3 regions of the Veillonella criceti genome follow, and region 3 is predicted to be linked to each of the others. Evidence: riboswitches for the same ligand, from Rfam matches in the RefSeq annotation. Region 3 holds a riboswitch; each other region holds the start of a gene.
What was found. A riboswitch is a leader RNA that binds a small molecule or an ion and turns the genes downstream of it on or off. The one in region 3 is predicted to bind S-adenosylmethionine.
Positions count from the first base shown of each region.

Region 1: linked by a shared signal. The riboswitch ahead of DYE54_RS07020 (methionine synthase) and the one ahead of DYE54_RS05380 (MetQ/NlpA family ABC transporter substrate-binding protein) in region 3 are both predicted to bind S-adenosylmethionine.
Region 2: linked by a shared signal. The riboswitch ahead of metK (methionine adenosyltransferase) and the one ahead of DYE54_RS05380 (MetQ/NlpA family ABC transporter substrate-binding protein) in region 3 are both predicted to bind S-adenosylmethionine.

Region 1 is NZ_UHIO01000001.1:1,568,557-1,574,849, forward strand. It holds gene mnmE (tRNA uridine-5-carboxymethylaminomethyl(34) synthesis GTPase MnmE) at 1-729, shown strand, start outside; gene mnmG (tRNA uridine-5-carboxymethylaminomethyl(34) synthesis enzyme MnmG) at 760-2,637, shown strand; gene rsmG (16S rRNA (guanine(527)-N(7))-methyltransferase RsmG) at 2,646-3,371, shown strand; SAM riboswitch class I at 3,535-3,629, shown strand; gene DYE54_RS07020 (methionine synthase) at 3,692-4,357, shown strand; gene DYE54_RS07025 (homocysteine S-methyltransferase family protein) at 4,485-6,293, shown strand, end outside.
Region 2 is NZ_UHIO01000001.1:377,246-383,538, forward strand. It holds gene DYE54_RS01730 (Rqc2 family fibronectin-binding protein) at 1-333, opposite strand, end outside; gene DYE54_RS01735 (YicC/YloC family endoribonuclease) at 509-1,390, shown strand; gene remA (extracellular matrix/biofilm regulator RemA) at 1,417-1,683, shown strand; gene gmk (guanylate kinase) at 1,692-2,309, shown strand; gene rpoZ (DNA-directed RNA polymerase subunit omega) at 2,323-2,535, shown strand; gene coaBC (bifunctional phosphopantothenoylcysteine decarboxylase/phosphopantothenate--cysteine ligase CoaBC) at 2,573-3,754, shown strand; SAM riboswitch class I at 3,814-3,914, shown strand; gene metK (methionine adenosyltransferase) at 3,969-5,159, shown strand; gene priA (replication restart helicase PriA) at 5,316-6,293, shown strand, end outside.
Region 3 is NZ_UHIO01000001.1:1,177,723-1,184,015, forward strand. It holds gene DYE54_RS05365 (carbon-nitrogen family hydrolase) at 1-255, shown strand, start outside; gene DYE54_RS05370 (helix-turn-helix domain-containing protein) at 447-896, shown strand; tRNA gene DYE54_RS05375 (tRNA-Ser) at 986-1,076, shown strand; SAM riboswitch class I at 1,194-1,285, shown strand; gene DYE54_RS05380 (MetQ/NlpA family ABC transporter substrate-binding protein) at 1,425-2,258, shown strand; SAM riboswitch class I at 2,382-2,472, shown strand; gene DYE54_RS05385 (MetQ/NlpA family ABC transporter substrate-binding protein) at 2,566-3,396, shown strand; gene DYE54_RS05390 (cytidine deaminase) at 3,521-3,943, opposite strand; gene DYE54_RS05395 (thymidine phosphorylase) at 3,940-5,262, opposite strand; gene deoC (deoxyribose-phosphate aldolase) at 5,338-6,036, opposite strand; gene DYE54_RS05405 (3'-5' exonuclease) at 6,095-6,293, opposite strand, start outside.

The sequences.
Region 1 (6,293 bases), 390 kb from region 3:
CTGCGTGATGGTATAGTTACGGCTATTGTAGGTCGTCCTAATGCAGGGAAATCCAGCCTTATGAATGCATTATTGCGTGAGAATCGCGCTATTGTAACAGATGTGCCGGGAACGACTCGTGATAGTATTGAAGAAGCCATTACTATTGAAGGAATTCCTGTACGTTTAATTGATACAGCAGGGATTCGTGAAACAGAGGATATTGTAGAAAAAATTGGGGTAGATCGAGCTAAGGAATATCTAGAATCAGCTCAAATCGTCGTATGTGTCATTGATGCTTCAAAGCCATTAACACCAGAAGAAGAAGCTATCTTACATAGCACATCAGGTAAAAATACCATTGTATTTCTGAATAAAGCTGATAAAGGCGCTGTAGTAACGGACTCTATGATAGCACAATATGGAACCTTTACGGTAGTAGCTACAATTAGTGCTGCTAATGGTGAAGGTATGGATATATTGGCGGAAGCTGTAAAACAGTTAGTATATGGTGGCACCGTTCAAAATGAATCAACCGCCTTATTAAGTAATGTCCGTCATATCACATTGATGGAACAAGCTAAGAGCCAACTACAGACGTCCTTAGAAACTATTGAAGCAGGTATGCCTGTGGATTTTGTGGTTACTGATATGCGTGAGGCGTGGGAACGTTTAGGGGATATTACAGGGGATAGTTTACGAGAATCTATGGTGGATGAATTATTTAGTCGATTCTGCTTAGGTAAATAAGATAGCCTCGAGAGAGGGATAGGAGATAATATGTATACAGTTGATACTTATGATGTTATTGTCATCGGTGGTGGTCATGCTGGTTGTGAAGCGGCGCTTGCTACAGCTCGTATGGGCCAACGAACATTGATGGCGACTCTTAATTTAGATAATATTGCCCTTATGCCATGTAATCCAGCCGTTGGCGGTCCTGGTAAAAGTCATTTGGTTTATGAATTGGATGCTTTAGGTGGTCAAATGGCTATTAATGCGGATGCGACAGCAATTCAAATGCGAATGCTAAATACGGGCAAAGGCCCTGCTGTGCATTCCTTACGAGCTCAATCAGATAAAGTAGCCTACCAACGGTTAATGAAAGAAACCTTGGAAAACACCGATAATTTGAATGTAAAACAGATTATGGTTAATGAACTATTAATTGAAGATGGTGAAGTAAAAGGGATTTTGAGTGAACTTGGTGAAGTATATGAAGCAAAAGCGATTATACTTTGTACGGGTACTTATCTGAAAGGTAAAATTATTACTGGTGAATTAACTTATACCGGTGGCCCTAATGGCCAACGAACAGCAGAATTGTTATCTGATTCTTTACGCAAACATGGTATTGAGTTGATGCGTTTCAAAACGGGGACGCCCGCACGCGTAGATAAACGAACGCTTACTTTAGAACATATGACAGAACAGCCTGGGGATGGTATGTATCGTTCCTTCTCTTTTATGTCAGATTGGACGAATCGCAATGAACAGGTGTGTTGGTTGACGTATACCAGTGAAGAAACACATGATATTATTCGTGCTAATTTGAATCGGGCACCTATGTATACAGGCATTATTGAAGGAACAGGCCCTCGTTATTGTCCATCTATTGAAGATAAAGTGGTACGTTTTAGTGATAAAAGTCGTCATCAATTATTCGTAGAACCTGAAGGAAATCATACGAATGAAATGTATGTACAGGGGATGAGTACGAGTCTTCCTATTGATGTACAATATAAATTCTTGCGTACGATTCCTGGCTTGGAAGATGTGGAAATTATGCGTCCAGCTTATGCGATTGAGTATGATTGTTTAAATCCATTACAATTAACACCTGCTTTGCAAGTTAAGATGATTAAAGGCTTGTATTCTGCAGGACAAGCAAATGGTACTTCTGGTTATGAAGAAGCAGCGGCTCAAGGATTAATGGCGGGGATTAATGCCGCTTTATATTTACAAGGTAAAGAACCATTTATCTTATCTCGTTCAGAAGCTTATATTGGTGTTCTGATTGATGATTTAGTAACTAAAGGGACAAAAGAGCCATATCGTATGATGACGAGTCGCAGTGAATATCGTTTATTATTACGTCAAGATAATGCGGATATGCGTTTAACTGAAAAGGGCTATGAAATTGGTCTAGTTACGGAAGAACGGTATGCTCGTTTCAAAGCAAAAAAAGAATTGATTGAACAAGGGTTAGCTGAATTGCATAATACGCCAATTAATCCATCCAATGAAGTGCAGGCTAAATTAGAAGCAATGGGTACAGCGCCTATTAAAACAGGAATTAAGGCCTTTGACCTAGTAAAACGTAATGAATTATCTTATGGTGACGTAGCAGAAGCTTTTAATTTAACACGATATACGCCTGATGTAGAAGAAGAAATTGACATCATGATTACGTATGATGGATATATTAAGAAACAAATGGAACAGGTAGCTAAAGTACGGAAATTAGAAGAAAAGATTATTCCTGCTGATTGGGATTATGAAACGATGAAGGGCATTTCTTTAGAAGCTAAACAAAAATTAGCACAAATTAAGCCACATTCCATTGGTCAAGCTAGCCGTATTTCAGGCGTTTCACCAGCAGATGTATCCGTATTGCTTATTCAATTGGAACAGTATCGTCGTGAACAACAGTCCTAGGAGGGCCTATGAATTTTACTGATAATTTGGCGGTTCAATTAGAAGCTGCTGGTTTTACTGTTACAGAAAAACAATTAGAGCAATTTACTACCTATTATGAAATGCTTATAGAAACAAATAAAAGCTTGAATTTAACGGCGATTACGGATCCACATGAAGTAGCTGTGAAACATTTTGTAGATTCGTTGACGGCTTTAGATGAGGGGCAAATTGTTTTTAAAACAGGAGCCACCCTTTTGGATTTAGGTACTGGTGCGGGCTTTCCAGGTATTCCGTTAGCGATTATGCGACCTGATTTAAAGATAACTCTCTTTGATTCGTTGCAAAAACGACTTACTTTTTTAGAGTCAGTTATTAAAGCCCTTCATATATCCAATGTAACTACTTTGCATGGCCGTGCTGAAGATCTGAGTCATATGGTGGCACATAGAGCTACTTATGATATTGTAACGAGCCGAGCAGTAGCACGGTTACCAATTTTGTTAGAATGGGCCTTGCCTTATGTGAAACAGAATGGGTATATGGTTGCTTTAAAAGGCGCTGCCTATGAAGAAGAGTTACAAGAAGCTAAAAAAGCATTACAAATATTAAAAGGGACTGTGGATAGAGTAAAACCTGTACAATTACCTACATTAGCTGATAAACGAGCGATTATTTATGTGCGTAAAACAGGCATTACCCCAAAACAATATCCTCGTAAACCAAAAGAAATAAAGACAAAACCATTAGTGTAAATCTAACTAGTAGATTGCATTAAAGCATTTACATGCTTAAACCCCTGAGTTGAAGTTTTTACCTATAACAAAGTGTATTTTTTACATATAGGCTAAAACCTGCATACTCAGGGGTTTTTCTTGACAATCTATAGCATAGAAGGTATCCTATTTTTATGTGTTGACCTTATCAAGAGCGATGGAGGGACTTGGCCCTATGATATCCAGCAACCAGCAGAGGCAAGGTGCTACTTCCAACAGGAAACTGACAGATGAGGTAAAGTCCTCTGTCTGTATAGATGGAGGTTTTTTTATGAGAAAATGTAGTGAGAGGTGGGCGTATGGCTATTTATAATGGGCGATTACCACAAATTGATAAAGCAGAAGTAACGCGCTATGCAGGCTTACGCCAGGCAAAGGATTTTCCACAACAATATGTAATGGAGGCCTGTTTAGAGGTTCAGTTAGTGGCTGAACCTAAAGGTATATTTGAAGAATATGACTATGATGCGGAAACAGGCCTTATAAAAAGTAATCCCCCTTTGCAATTAACAGGACATTCGATTCGTCAGCATTTAGCAAAAGCGACTAAAGTATATGTTATGGCGGTTACAATTGGGGAAGCCGTTGAATTAAGGAGTGCTGAATTATTTAAAGCTGGTAATTATACATTAGGTTTATTGGTCGATGCAGCCGCTACAACAGCAGTTGAACAAGTGGCGGATCAAGTGAATGAAGTGATTAAACAGTCGGCCGCCAAAGCTGGTTATACGACGACTTGGCGTTTTAGTCCTGGATATGGTGATTGGGAATTATCTATACAAAAACAACTAGCCGCTATAGTAGGGACGGATAAAATCGGTTTATCCGTGACAGAGGCTTTTTTATTATTTCCACGTAAGTCAGTTACCGCGATTGTTGGCTGTATGCCTAATGGGGCGCAACTTTCAACAAAACGAGGTTGTACTTCTTGTACACAAGCAAATTGTGCTTCGCGTAATGGATAAGCGTGATGGATTTATGAATTTGCTAATAAAGAGAGTATACAGTAGGAATTAAAGTACAATTATAATTAGATACTGATAAGTAGTTTGATTAGAGGGTTAGGTATAGTTAGAGAGAAGAGGCGATAGTATGTATATTTTTGATGGAGCTATGGGCACTATGCTACAACAATCAGGTCTTGAGGAGGGGCAATGTCCTGAATTGTTTAATATAGAACATCCTGAAATTGTGACCAGTATTCATGCAGCATATTTACAACATGGGAGTGATATTGTAACAACGAATACCTTTGGCGCGTGTAGTCTAAAATTAGCCGATTATGGTTTAGCACAGCGTGTGAAAGAAATTAATACAGCAGCTGTAATAGCGGCTAAGCAGGCTATTATGGAGGTTAAACCTAATGCTAAAATAGCAGGTTCTATGGGACCTACAGGCCAGTTTATTGAACCATTAGGACAGATTTCTTTCGATGCAGTTTATGATACCTATTATGAACAGGCCTTAGCTTTGATTGAAGCGGGTGTAGATTTTATCATCATTGAAACGATTATTGATGTACAAGAAATGCGTGCTGCTTTATTAGCCGCTCGTGATGCCCGTAAACGACTTAATAAAAGCAAGAATGATGTGGGCATTATTTGTCAATTTTCTTTTAGTGAGGATGGTCGTACCATTACGGGAACACCACCAGAAGCCGCGGCTATTATGGTAGAGGCTATGGGCGCTGATGTTGTGGGAATTAACTGCTCCTTAGGGCCAGAACAATTAATTCCTTTAGTTGCACGATTGGCTGCTGTTACTAATTTACCAATAAGTGCGCAACCTAATGCAGGTATGCCTATGTTAGTAGGTACAGAAACAGTATTTCCTTTATCACCGCGTGAAATGGGGTCCTTTGTGCCAGCTTTACTTGATGCAGGGGCTACATTTGTAGGTGCTTGTTGTGGTAGTACACCGGCTCATATTGCTGAGATTACAAAAGCGGCACAGCATCATACACCAAAAGAACGGGTAGAAGTAGCGCCTTTTACAGCTTTTACGAGTCGTACTCGTTTTGTTAAAGTCGGTCATACAGAAAAACCAATTATCATTGGGGAACGAATTAATCCTACGGGACGTAAAGTATTAGCCAAAGAAATTAAAGCTGGTAGTTTTGCTATGGTAAAACGAGATGCATTAGCACAAGTAGCCGCTGGTGCTGATGTATTGGATGTAAATATGGGCGTACCTGATATAGATGTAGTCGCTGTTATGAAACGGGCGATTATGGAACTTTCTATGTTGGTTGATGTGCCTTTATCCATTGATACATTAGATCCAGATGCTATGGAATCTGGGCTAAAAGCGTATCCAGGCCGTCCTTTAATCAATTCTGTCAATGCTGAACCAGAACAATTAGAACGGGTATTACCTTTAGCTAAACGATATGGTGCTGCTGTGCTTTGTTTGCCTTTAGGTAAAGGTGATTTGCCAGCTACAGCGGAAGAACGGGTAGCGTTAGCTAAAGAAATCGTGTTAGCTGCCTATGCAGTAGGTTTACGAAGTGAGGATTTATTATTAGATCCGTTAGTATTAACCTTAGCGAGTGGTCAAGATAGTGCTGTGCAAACTTTACGCACGTTGGCTATGTATAAGGAAACATTTGGTTTTCCTACTGTTATGGGATTATCTAATGTGTCATTTGGTTTGCCACAGCGGCCGTATTTGAATAGCCAATTCTTAACGATGGCCTTATCTCATGGATTGACGGCTCCCATATTGAATCCATTAAATGGGATGGTTAAAAAAGCATTTATTGCGGGGCGAACTTTATTAGGTTTTGATCCTGCGGCAGCTGAATTTATTGCTGATTATGGGCAAGAAGAAGAGGGAGTGCCAACAGGTACTGTAAGTGTTACGAAGGAAAGTACGGTTACCTTTGATAGTGTGGATCCTTTA
Region 2 (6,293 bases), 800 kb from region 3:
GGAACCGTCGAGTGCTAATTTATCAGCACTAATACGCAATATACGGTCTCCATTAAGTTGTTCAATAGCCGTAATACGTGAACCTTCTATATGTTTGCGTAAAAACATACAAAGGGCTGAAGGTTCCTTGGGTAAGTCAGTTATACCCTGACTTAAATAACAGGCGGGCATATTGCCAGCCGTAATTACTAAATCTTGATTGCCCTTACTTGTATTTATCTTTAGAACAATCGTAGTTTTATCTATTTGCAATAGCCGTTGAATTTGCCCAGTTACAAGATGTTGGGCTAACTCGTTAGTTAATACGGCTAAGGTTAAACCATCTAAATTCATAGTTCACTCCTTTAATATATTTAATATAATAAGTATATCACATTTATCACATATATAAGGGGTTAGATTCCTTTACCCTACGTAAGTAACATGATAAAATGAAAGAAAATGATATATAACATGAAGTGTAACTCAATAAGTTCATGAAAGCAGAATAGAAAGGATATCATATATCATGAATAGTATGACTGGCTTTGGTCGTGGAATTAGTACCGATGAAAGTTTACAGATTACCATTGAAATAAAAAGTGTAAACTCGAGATTTTTGGACCTTCATCTTAATATGCCAACGGCTTTATATTTCTTAGAAAATGCAATACGTCGTTATATTAAAGAGCATTTACAACGAGGTAAAGTGGAGGTTAATGTATCTTTAAAGAATACGAGTGATCAGGAGAAAGTGTTTACTGTTAATCATTCTTTAGCAAATCAGATCCGTGAGTTTTTAGTGGCCGAAGGCTTTTCACAGACAAAGGAACAAGCTTCGTTAAAAGATATGATGAGTATATCTAAGGATTGGTTACTTTTGGAAGATGTGCCTTTTGAAGAAGCTAAATTGGAGTCGGCTGTATTACTTGCATTGCAGACAGCAGTAACTGGTTTATGTGAAATGCGTGCGTTAGAAGGGGTTAATTTAGAACGTGAAATCGAGGGGCGCATTGCGACCTTAGAAACGGTATTACAAGAGGTAGCAGATAATAAAGATAGTGCAGTCAAAAAGTATGAAGAACGATTATTACAACGAATTTCGAACGTGTTAGAAAAAACGGATATAACGGTTAACATGGACCGTTTTTTGCAAGAAGTAGCCACTATGAGTGATAAAACAGATATTACAGAAGAAATTGTACGTTTTGGCTCTCATGTGGTACAATTAAGAAACACACTAAAAGAGAATCAACCGATTGGGCGTAAGTTAGATTTCTTATTACAAGAGATGAATCGAGAAGTAAATACAATGGGATCAAAAGGATCCGATTTAGCCATAACAGACCGTGTTGTAGTATTGAAATGTGAGTTAGAGAAAATTAGAGAGCAAATTCAAAATATAGAGTAGGTTGCAAGAGTAAGGAGTCACTAAGTATGAGTACAAAGCTTTTAAACATTGGATTTGGTAACATGGTTTCGGCAAATCGTCTAATTGCTATTATCAGTCCAGAGTCTGCGCCAATTAAGCGAATGATTCAAGATGCACGTGAAAAGAGCGTATTAGTTGATGCTACCTATGGTCGTAAAACGCGAGCTGTCTTAGTGATGGATAGTGGCCAAATTGTGTTGTCAGCAATTCAACCAGAAACAGTAGCACATCGTATTGTTCAAGCTACACCAGCTGAATCTACGGAAGCGTAGGTGCTATTATGACGGATAGAGGGATTTTGATTGTTTTATCTGGTCCTTCAGGGGCAGGTAAAGGAACTATTTGCGCAGCCTTGCGTCAGCAAATGCCAAATCTTGTATATTCTGTATCAATGACTACTCGAGCACCCCGAGTAGGTGAAGAAGAAGGCGTTAGTTATTTTTTTCGAGACAAAGAAGAGTTTAAACGTCTTATTGAAGAAGATGCATTCTTAGAATATGCACAGGTATATGATAATTATTATGGTACACCAAAACAGCATGTTATGGATTTATTAAGTGAAGGCAAAAGTGTCATATTAGAAATAGACATTCAAGGAGCAATGCAAGTTAAAGAGCGCTTTAGTGAAGCTGTATTTATTTATATTGTGCCACCATCATTAGATATTTTATCTAATCGCTTAAGAGATCGTGGAACGGATGCAGCGGAAGTTATTGATAAACGTTTATCTAAAGCTAGTTCTGAATTAGCGTTGGCACATCGTTATGATTATATTGTTGTGAATGATGTGTTGCCAGATGCTGTTGAAAAAGTAGCTTCTATTTTACGAGCTGAAGCTTGTAAAATTAAACGAAATAAAGAAAAAATACAATATATTTATAAACAATATGCAAAATAAGGAGTAATGCGTTATGATGGTAAAACCTTTATTAAAGGATTTGGAAAAACATGTAGACAGTAAATATACCTTAGTTACATTGGCAGCTAAACGAGCTCGTGAATTAACCGATGGTGATGAAGCAATGGTAACGGGGCTTGATACTGATAAGCCAGTGTCAGTAGCTCTTCATGAAATTGCTGAAGATAAGATTGGTTTTGCTCGTACTAAAGATGGTATTAAATAAACCTGTAAGAAACAGAGAATTATAATAGGTGTTGAGGATGAAAAATAAACACGTAATTGTAGGTGTATCTGGTGGTATCGCTGCTTATAAGGCAGTGGAAGTGGTTAGTCGGCTTCGAAAATTAGGGGCGGACGTTAAAGTCGTTATGACTGAAAATGCGACTAAATTTGTATCGCCCATGACATTTGGAGAAATTAGTGGGTATCCAGTAGCTGTTAAAATGTTTGAAGATGTGCATGATTGGAATGTAGAACATATTGCATTAGCTACTTGGGCCGATGCCTATATTGTAGCACCGGCTACTGCCAATGTGATTGGTAAATTAGCTTCTGGGATTGCTGATGATATGCTAACTACACAACTTATGGCAACAAAAGCGCCTATTTTCTTATGTCCAGCAATGAATACTAACATGTATGAAAATCCTGTTACACAACGGAATATGAATACCTTACGTGAATTAGGTATGCATATTTTAGAGGCTGATAGTGGCCATTTAGCTTGTGGTGTGACTGGTAAAGGTCGTTTGCCTGAACCAGCGCGAATTGTGGAATGGTTATCCTTCCATATGATGAAAACAGATTTACTAGCTAATAAAACAGTAATCGTAACAGCTGGTGGTACGCAAGAAGCCATTGATCCAGTTCGGTTTATTGGCAATCGTTCTAGTGGTAAGATGGGCTATGCGATTGCAGAGCAAGCAGCATTGGCGGGTGCTCGCACCATTTTAATTTCAGCGCCTACCAATTTACCAGTTCCTTTTGGGGTAGAATTAGTATCTGTTGAATCTGCTAGAGCTATGGAAGAAGCGGTTAATAGTCGTTATGAAGCGTGTGATGCTGTTATTATGGCCGCGGCTGTAGCTGATTTTAGAGTCGAAAATATGGCGGATACTAAAATTAAGAAGATGGATACATTAGAACTTAAATTAGTAAAAAATCCAGATATATTAAAAGGGTTAGGTGCGAATAAAACTCATCAAAAATTGATAGGTTTTGCGGCTGAAACACAAAATGTTATTGAGTATGGCAAATCGAAGGTGCTCAACAAAAATCTTGATATGTTAGTTGCTAATGATGTAAGTAAACAAAATGCAGGCTTTAATGTTGATACTAATGAAGTAACTTTAATTTATCCAGGTGGTCAAGTTCGGCCCTTACCACTTATGACAAAAATTGATGTAGCTAAGCGAATTATTTCAGCCTTGGCAGAATTGTGATTCTATTGTATAATGAATCAGTGATATGAACTATCACAATTAATTTAATAGTAACTTTTGTCTCATCAAGAGTAGTGGAGGGAAAGGCCCTGTGAAGCTACAGCAACCATTCATTTTGAAAAGGTGCTAAGTCCGACGGTAATATGCCGAAAGATGGGGTTTGATTCCTCATCGCTTGGCTGATGAGGAATTTTTTTATGGAGGTAATGGGTAAATGGCTGAAAAACATGTTTTTTTCACATCAGAATCCGTAACAGAAGGTCATCCTGATAAAATTGCTGACCAAATTTCGGATGCTGTGCTTGATGCAATCCTTGCACAAGATCCAACGGCTCATGTTGCTTGTGAAACATTGGTAACAACAGGTCAGGTTCATGTAGTGGGGGAAATTTCCACTAAATGTTATGTAGATATTAATCATATTGTCCGTGAGACGATTCGTGAAATTGGTTATACGCGTGCTAAATATGGTTTTGACTGCGACACTTGCGGTGTTAATGTAGCAATTGATGAACAGTCTGTCGATATTGCTATGGGTGTTGATGATGCGCTTGAAACACGCGAAGGTGGTAGCGATAAATTTGATAAAATTGGGGCTGGCGACCAAGGGATGATGTTTGGTTATGCAACAAATGAAACTGAAGAATTCATGCCTATGCCAATCGCATTAGCTCACCGTTTATCCCGCCAATTAACTAAAGTGCGTAAAGAAGGTGTATTACCTTATCTTCGTCCCGATGGTAAAACTCAGGTAACTGTTGAATATGTAGATGGCGTTCCTAAACGTATTGAAACCATCGTAATTTCTACACAACATGGTCCTGAAGTTTCTCGTGAACAAATTGAAGCTGATCTTAAAGAGTTAGTTATCAAACCTGTATTGCCAGAAGGTTTCGTTGATGAAAATACGAAATTCTTTATCAATCCAACAGGCCGTTTCGTAATTGGTGGCCCTCAAGGGGATGCTGGTTTAACTGGTCGTAAAATTATTGTAGATACTTATGGTGGCATGGCTCGTCATGGGGGCGGAGCTTTCTCCGGTAAAGATCCTACAAAAGTAGACCGCAGTGCAGCGTATGCCGCTCGTTACGTTGCTAAAAACATTGTAGCGGCTGGTCTTGCTGATAAATGTGAAATTCAGATTGCGTATGCCATTGGTGTAGCAAAACCTGTATCTATTATGGTAGAAACTTTTGGCACAGCTAAGGTGGCGGAAGAAAAAATTGCTGAACTTGTTAAGAAGCATTTTGACCTTCGTCCAGCAGGTATTATTGAAATGCTTGACTTGCTTCGTCCAATTTACCATCAGACAGCAGCCTATGGTCATTTTGGTCGTACAGATGTTGACCTTCCTTGGGAACATACTGATAAAGCGGATGTTCTTCGCAAAGAAGCTGGTTTATAATTAAAATATCGTCATACAAATACTTATTCGGCACTTTAGTGAACCTTGTCGTTTTGTTATTTGTATGACGATTTTTTTATGTCTTTACAGTCGGCCCTTTATTTAAAAATATCGAAAAAAATGGTATAATAAAAAATACTGCAAAGGAGGGATAGTATGCGTGTAGCGGAGGTTATTATCAATCGTCCAGCAAAGAAAATGAATAGTCCATTCAGCTATGCTGTACCACCACATTTAGGTGAGATTGCTCCTGGTACACGGGTGGCTGTCCCTTTGGGGCGAACAAAAGAGGAAGGGATTCTCATTGGCTATCGTGACTTAGCAGAAGCTCCTACCTATGAAATTAAGCCGATTCAAGCAGTGTTAGATAAAGACCCTTGGTTTACTTCTGAAATGTTAAGTACGGCCAAAAAATTAAGTAAATATTATTTATGTGCTTTATCAGAAGCGCTGAGTTTATTTACGATTGATAAAAAACAATTGAAAAGTTATGAACGCCCTAAAGAACAGTGGCTAGTAGTGCAACCGTGGTTTCAACCAGAACATATTCCTATGAAACGGAAACGGCAACGTGAATTGGGATTTTATTTACAAGAGTTAGGTACAGCTTCTGTTCATAGTTTACAAAAAGACGGTTTTACCTTGCCTGTTATTAAACAAGTCATGACTTATGAAGGTATTATAGTAGAGGAACGGTATACACAGACTAAGACGAAGTTCAATGCTTGTGTGGTAAAGGAACTACCACTTACTGAGGAGCAGCAACAGTGTTATGAACCAATCAAAAGGGCTGTAACAACTTGTACAGCGGATACGTTTTTATTACATGGTGTTACGGGGAGTGGTAAAACACAAATTTATATGAAGGCAGCTAGTGAGTGTCTTGCTAACGATCGCATTGCTATTGTGTTGGTCCCTGAAATCATGCTAACGAATCAAATTGTGACTCGATTTGTAGAGGCTTTTGGTGATGAAGTTGTTGTATTTCATAGTAAGTTAACGATTAGTGAACGTTATAATAATTGGGAACGATTACGCCGCAAAGATAGTCATATTATTATTGGCGCTCGATCAGCTATATTCGCGCCTACCGACGATATAGGGCTCATTATTGTGGACGAAGAACACGATACT
Region 3 (6,293 bases):
TGGGAAATTTTAAATACCGCTCGCGCCATCGAAAACCAAATGTTCCTCTGTGCCGTTAATGCCTGTGGCTATATTGGCAAGGTAAAATGTGCCGGCAATTCCTTATTGCTTGATCCTTGGGGCGACGAATTATTACACTTAGGTGATACAGAAGAAATCGCTATCGGCACCATTGATTTAAGTGTTACGGAAGAAATTCGCCGTAAAATCAATGTATTTAGAGATCGAAAACCAAATATGTATCATTTGGACTAAAATAATATAAACAGACTTATCAAAGCGTTCATTTTTACAGTGTAATCCAGTAAAAAATGAACGTTTTTTGTTAATTAGGTATAGTTTTTTCATATTTTAATTTCAAATCATTAGACAATATATGTTTTTAGGAGTAATATATAGTTGTTTATTTAATTAATCCTTATTACCACACAGAGGAGGCGTATGTGGTGTCAACAATACACGAAAAATTATCTATGACTACTCCAAAGAAAACTAATTCTACTAATATAAGTAATTTTACACGGCACCCAAAATTCAACTTAAAAAGAGGCTCTAAATCCGCCTTAGCACTGGCTGCGTTTCTAAACCCCATATTCCCATCGGCCCATATAGACGGCCCACCACAAGGTCAAACTTTATATAATTGTCTAGGCTGTAAAATCGCCCATTTGCGGAAAGAAAAAGGCTGGTATCAAAAAGATTTAGCTCAAGCAGCTGGTATTAGCACTAGTTACATTTCTCGCTTAGAACGTGGCTATCATATAGAAGGCGTTACTTTAGATATTTTACTAAGAATTACAGAAGTGTTTGATATTTCTCTAGGACAACTTTTTACTTATACAAAAGATGAAATTACCATTGCTCATTATCGGGAAGAACTCCATAAATATTGCTAAGAACTACTTCAAAAAATTTTATTTTTATGGATTGACAAGATTTTTACTTTCTTCTATAATAGTAAAGTACGTTACACAAAGTAATATATGGAGAGGTGTCCGAGCGGCTTAAGGAGCATGATTGGAAATCATGTGTGCGGTAATACCGTACCGAGGGTTCAAATCCCTCTCTCTCCGCCATAAAAAAAGCACATTCAAAAGCTATACCGCTTTCGAATGTGCTTTTTTTAATTTTATTTTCCTACTTTACAAGTGTGATTTCTTCATGCTATAATCAGCAAAGAAATTTTAATAGCGATATTATCTAGAGTGATGGAGGGACTGGCCCTATGAAATCCGGCAACCATTCGATGGTGCTAATTCCTGCGGCATATACCGAGAGATAACAAATGTAGCGATGACTCGGCAAGCCGAGGGCATCGTTTTTTTATTACTCACCGCGCTATACTACTTTTGTATGGGGATATAAAAGTAGTCCTAAATTTCTATTTGAGAGAGTTTATTTGAGACAAAAGGAGGGCTTCATCTATGAAGAAATTTTTATCTGTAGCTGCTACATTTGTATTAGGCAGCGCTCTACTACTAGCAGGTTGTGGCAATGATCAAGGCAATGCAGCAACTAGTTCTGACAAAAAGGTAACATTAACAGTAGGTGCTTCACCAGTTCCCCATGCTGAAATTCTAGAACAAGTGAAAGACAAATTAGCTAAGGAAGGTGTAGAGCTTAAAATCATTGAATTTAGCGACTATATTAAACCTAACTTAGCATTAAATGACAAAGAGTTGGACGCTAACTTCTATCAGCACGTTCCATATATGAAAAAATTTGAAGAAGAACATAATATGAAATTCGTTTCAGCTGGTACTGTTCATATTGAACCAATGGGAATTTATTCTAATAAAATCAAAGATAAAGATTTACAAAACGCTATTCCAAATGGTGCCAAAGTAGCAATTCCCAATGACCCTACTAATACAGGACGAGCATTACTCCTATTACAACAAGCAGGTCTAATCACCTTAAAAGAGCCTAACAATATTTATTCCACTAAAATTGATATTGCCGCTAATCCTAAAAATTTAGATATTATTGAATTAGAAGCAGCACAAACACCACGTAGCCTCGATGATGTAGATATTGCTGTTATCAACGCCAATTATGCACTAGGGGCTCAATTAAATCCCGTTAAAGATGCTTTATTCTTAGATGATAAAAACTCACCGTATGCCAACTTAATTGCAGTTCGTCCTGGTGATGAAAATCGTCCTGAAATTCAAAAGTTAGTTAAAGCACTACAATCTCCAGAAATTAAAAAATTCATTGAAGATAAATATCAAGGTTCTATTTTGCCAGCATTCTAAGCGCTATATAACAAAGTAGTTCATACACCAAATACCTAACAGGCTCTGCACGCAGGGCCTGTTTCTTTTTGCTTTACAAATTTGTCCTCTCATGATATACTAACCAAAGAATTATATATGAAACGTTATCAAGAGTGATGGAGGGACTGGCCCTATGAAATCCGGCAACCATTCGATGGTGCTAATTCCTGCGGTATATACCGAGAGATACAAGGCGTAAGCAATGATGGCTCGGTACTACGAAGCCATCTTTTTTTATTCACTCAGCTAATGTTTCTTAATTATTGTAAGCCCGAGGAGGTATAGTATGAAAAAAATTTTATCCCTAGCAGCTACTGCAATTCTTGGTAGCGCCTTATTACTTGCTGGTTGCGGTAGCGACACAAATACTGCCACTGGTAGCAGCAACAAAGTAACAATTACAGTCGGTGCCTCACCAGTACCACATGGTGAAATTTTGGAACAAGCTAAACCTTTATTAGAAAAAGAAGGCATTGACTTAAAAATTATTGAATTTACTGATTATGTAAAACCTAACCTAGCGTTAAATGACAAAGAATTAGATGCTAACTTCTTCCAACATGTACCATACATGGATAAATTTGCTAGTGAACATAGCATGGAATTAGTATCAGCTGGTAAAGTGCATATCGAACCAATGGGGATTTACTCTAAAACAATTACAGATAAAAACTTAGATTCTGTATTGCCAAACGGCTCTAAAATTGCCATTCCAAATGATCCAAGTAATAGCGGTCGTGCCCTTCTTCTATTAGAAAAAGCAGGCTTAATTACCTTAAAAGATCCTAACAATATTTATGCAACCAAAACAGACATTGTTAACAACCCAAAAAATCTTGAATTTGTAGAATTAGAAGCGGCTCAGTTGCCTCGTAGTTTAGATGATGTAGCTTTAGCCGTTATCAATACTAATTTTGCCTTAGAAGCTGGTTTGAATCCAGTGAAAGATGCTTTATTCTTAGAAGATAAAGATTCCCCATATGCTAATATCGTAACAGTTCGCAAAGGGGATGAAAATCGTCCTGAAATTCAAAAATTAATGAAAGCACTTCAATCGCCAGAAGTGAAAAAATTCATTGAAGACAAATACAAAGGTGCTATTTTAGCAGCCTTCTAGGCAAGAAATCTAGCATAGCCCTCATAAAACGCAACTTAGTTACATAGTTAACTTAGTTATATAATCAAAAGCGAGTTACTCAAAAGACACGCCCTGTGTTCTTCGAATAACTCGCTTTTTTATGTTATAAATTGTCAGCACTAAAACTCTGAGGTAATAATTCAGCTAATTCATAAACGACTAATTCCGTTTCACTCTGTTCTAAAATAATTAAGGGTACCTTAAATTCAACTAATACTTGGCGACAGGCACCACAAGGCATACAAGGCCCTTTTGAATCTCCTACAATAGCAATAGCCTGAAAAGTCTGATGTCCAGTAGCTACCGCTGATTGAATCGCCACCCGTTCAGCACAATTAGTAAGGCCATAAGAGGCATTTTCTATATTACAACCGGTGAAAATAGTCTCATCCTCACAAAGCACCGCCGCCCCCACAGCAAACTTGGAGTATGGACTATAGGAATTCTGTTTAGCCTCATAGGCCGCCCCAATCAGACTTCTATACTCATCAAACGAACTCATATTTAACGAAATATATTGGCTCATATATACGCCTCCGTTCCTTCTTCAGTAACGCGGGCCCATACTAATGGCTGCTTACTAGGTTCCGCTGCGCCAAAGGACAAGGCCGACAAATAACGTGCCTTAGCGTCCTCTAAAGTACTCTTAGTATTACTTTGTACATACGCTATTGTTTCCCCTGCTACCACTTCATCGCCTGTCTTTTTCAGCATCCAAATTCCAGCTTTATAATCTATGGCATCTGTTTTAGTATAGCGTCCAGCCCCTAAAGCTAACGCGGCGCGGCCACAAATTTCAGCATCCATATGCGTAATATAACCAGACACGGGCGCCAAAACAGCTTCTTTATACTGCGCCTCTTTAAAAGTGGCCTTAGTTAATACAGAAGTGTCTCCACCCTGTGCTTCCACTAATTCACAAAACTTAGTAAAAGCAGCCCCACTTGCTAAAGTAGTGTTTGCCAAACATTTACAGGCTTCATAAGAGCCTTTACCACCTAAATACAACATATTCGTTGCTAACTCCAAGGACTCTGTAACTAAGTCCTCAGGCCCTTTCCCCTGCAGCGTATCAACCACTTCTGCAATCTCTATAGCGTTCCCAATAGCTTGTCCTAAAGGACGATCCATATCGGTAATAAGGGCTACCGTTTTTCGCCCATTATGAGTACCAATAGCAACCATAGTTTCAGCTAACGTAACAGCGTCCTCATACGTTTTCATGAAGGCACCGCTCCCCACTTTGACATCGAGTAAAATAGCTTCACTTCCAGCTGCCAATTTCTTACTCATCACAGATGATGCAATCAATGGAATACTGTCGACTGTCCCCGTTACGTCGCGCAATGCATATAATAACTTATCGGCTGGAGCCAAGTTACCCGATTGCCCAGTTACAGCAACACCTACATTTCTAACAATTTGAAAAAACTCGTCTTTCGTAAGTGCAACGTTCACATGGGGGATTGATTCCAGCTTGTCAATTGTTCCGCCCGTATGGCCTAAACCACGACCTGACATCTTAGCTACCGGTACACCACAAGCAGCTACAATCGAGGCAATAATAAACGTCGTTTTATCGCCTACACCACCTGTACTATGCTTATCCACCGTAATCCCATGAATACTGGATAAATCAATTTGTTCCCCAGATTCCGCCATAGCTTTCGTTAAACTCGCAGTTTCTTCCGCTGTAAGGCCTTGAAAATAAACCGCCATGAGCCATGCACTCATTTGATAATCAGGAATTAAACCATTAACAAATTCATTCACAATATAGGTAAGTTCTGCATTGCTATGAATGCCTCCATTACGTTTTTTTAATATCAACTCATTCATATGCATAGGCTGTATCCCTCATTTCTCAATTTGCGATCAATGCATTGTTGTAACTCTACATACCTCAAGCGTTTACTGCACCTAGTAAGAAAAAGTTTCATCTAAATGAGTTTCTAATAAGCCCACGGCTGCGCTAGCACCCAAACGCTCGCAGCCGGCTGCTAAATATGCTACCATATCTTCAATAGAACGAATCCCACCAGCAGCTTTTATTTTCACACCAGGGCCAATATACGTTTTAAATAACTGTACATCGGCCAATGTAGCGCCTGCTGTACCAAATCCAGTCGATGTTTTTATATAATCAGCACCACCATCAGTAACGGCTTGACAAAGCGCCACTTTTTCAGCTTCTGATAAATAGCATGTTTCAATAATCACCTTTAAAATCGCCGAACCACAGGCTTCTTTCAAGGCTTTTATCTCCTCAACAATCGTTGCATAATGCCCATTTTTAACCGCACCTAGATTAACAACCATATCAATTTCACAAGCCCCTTCAGCTAAGGCTTGTTTTGCCTCTGCTACTTTAGCCGCTGTTGTCATATATCCCAAAGGAAAGCCAATAACCGTACATATTGTAACATCATTTCCATAGGTATCCTTAACTTGTTTTACATAGGTTGGTGGAATACATACAGAGGCTGTCTGAAATGCTAAAGCTTGTTCTACAAGTGTCTTGATATCTTCCCAAGTCGCTGTTGGTGATAATAAAGTATGGTCTACATGAGCCAAAATTTCTCGCCCTGTATAAGCCGGTTTCTGTTGATTTACATCCATAACTAACTCCTTTAACACATCATTACTAGCGACCTTACACTATCAAATTTGCCTATTTCTAGAAAAAAGACATTTGCTCCCCAGCCGCTTCTTCTTTTACTTTTTCACGACGATCATCTGTAATAAATGATTCTTTAGCTAACCCAATATTAGCTAGCAATTGTTCCATGGATTGTACGCCTCGCTTTTTAGCCGCCGCTATAGCCACTTGTGCACAAATTTCCGCATCATCGAGAGCATAATGATGTTTAAATTCA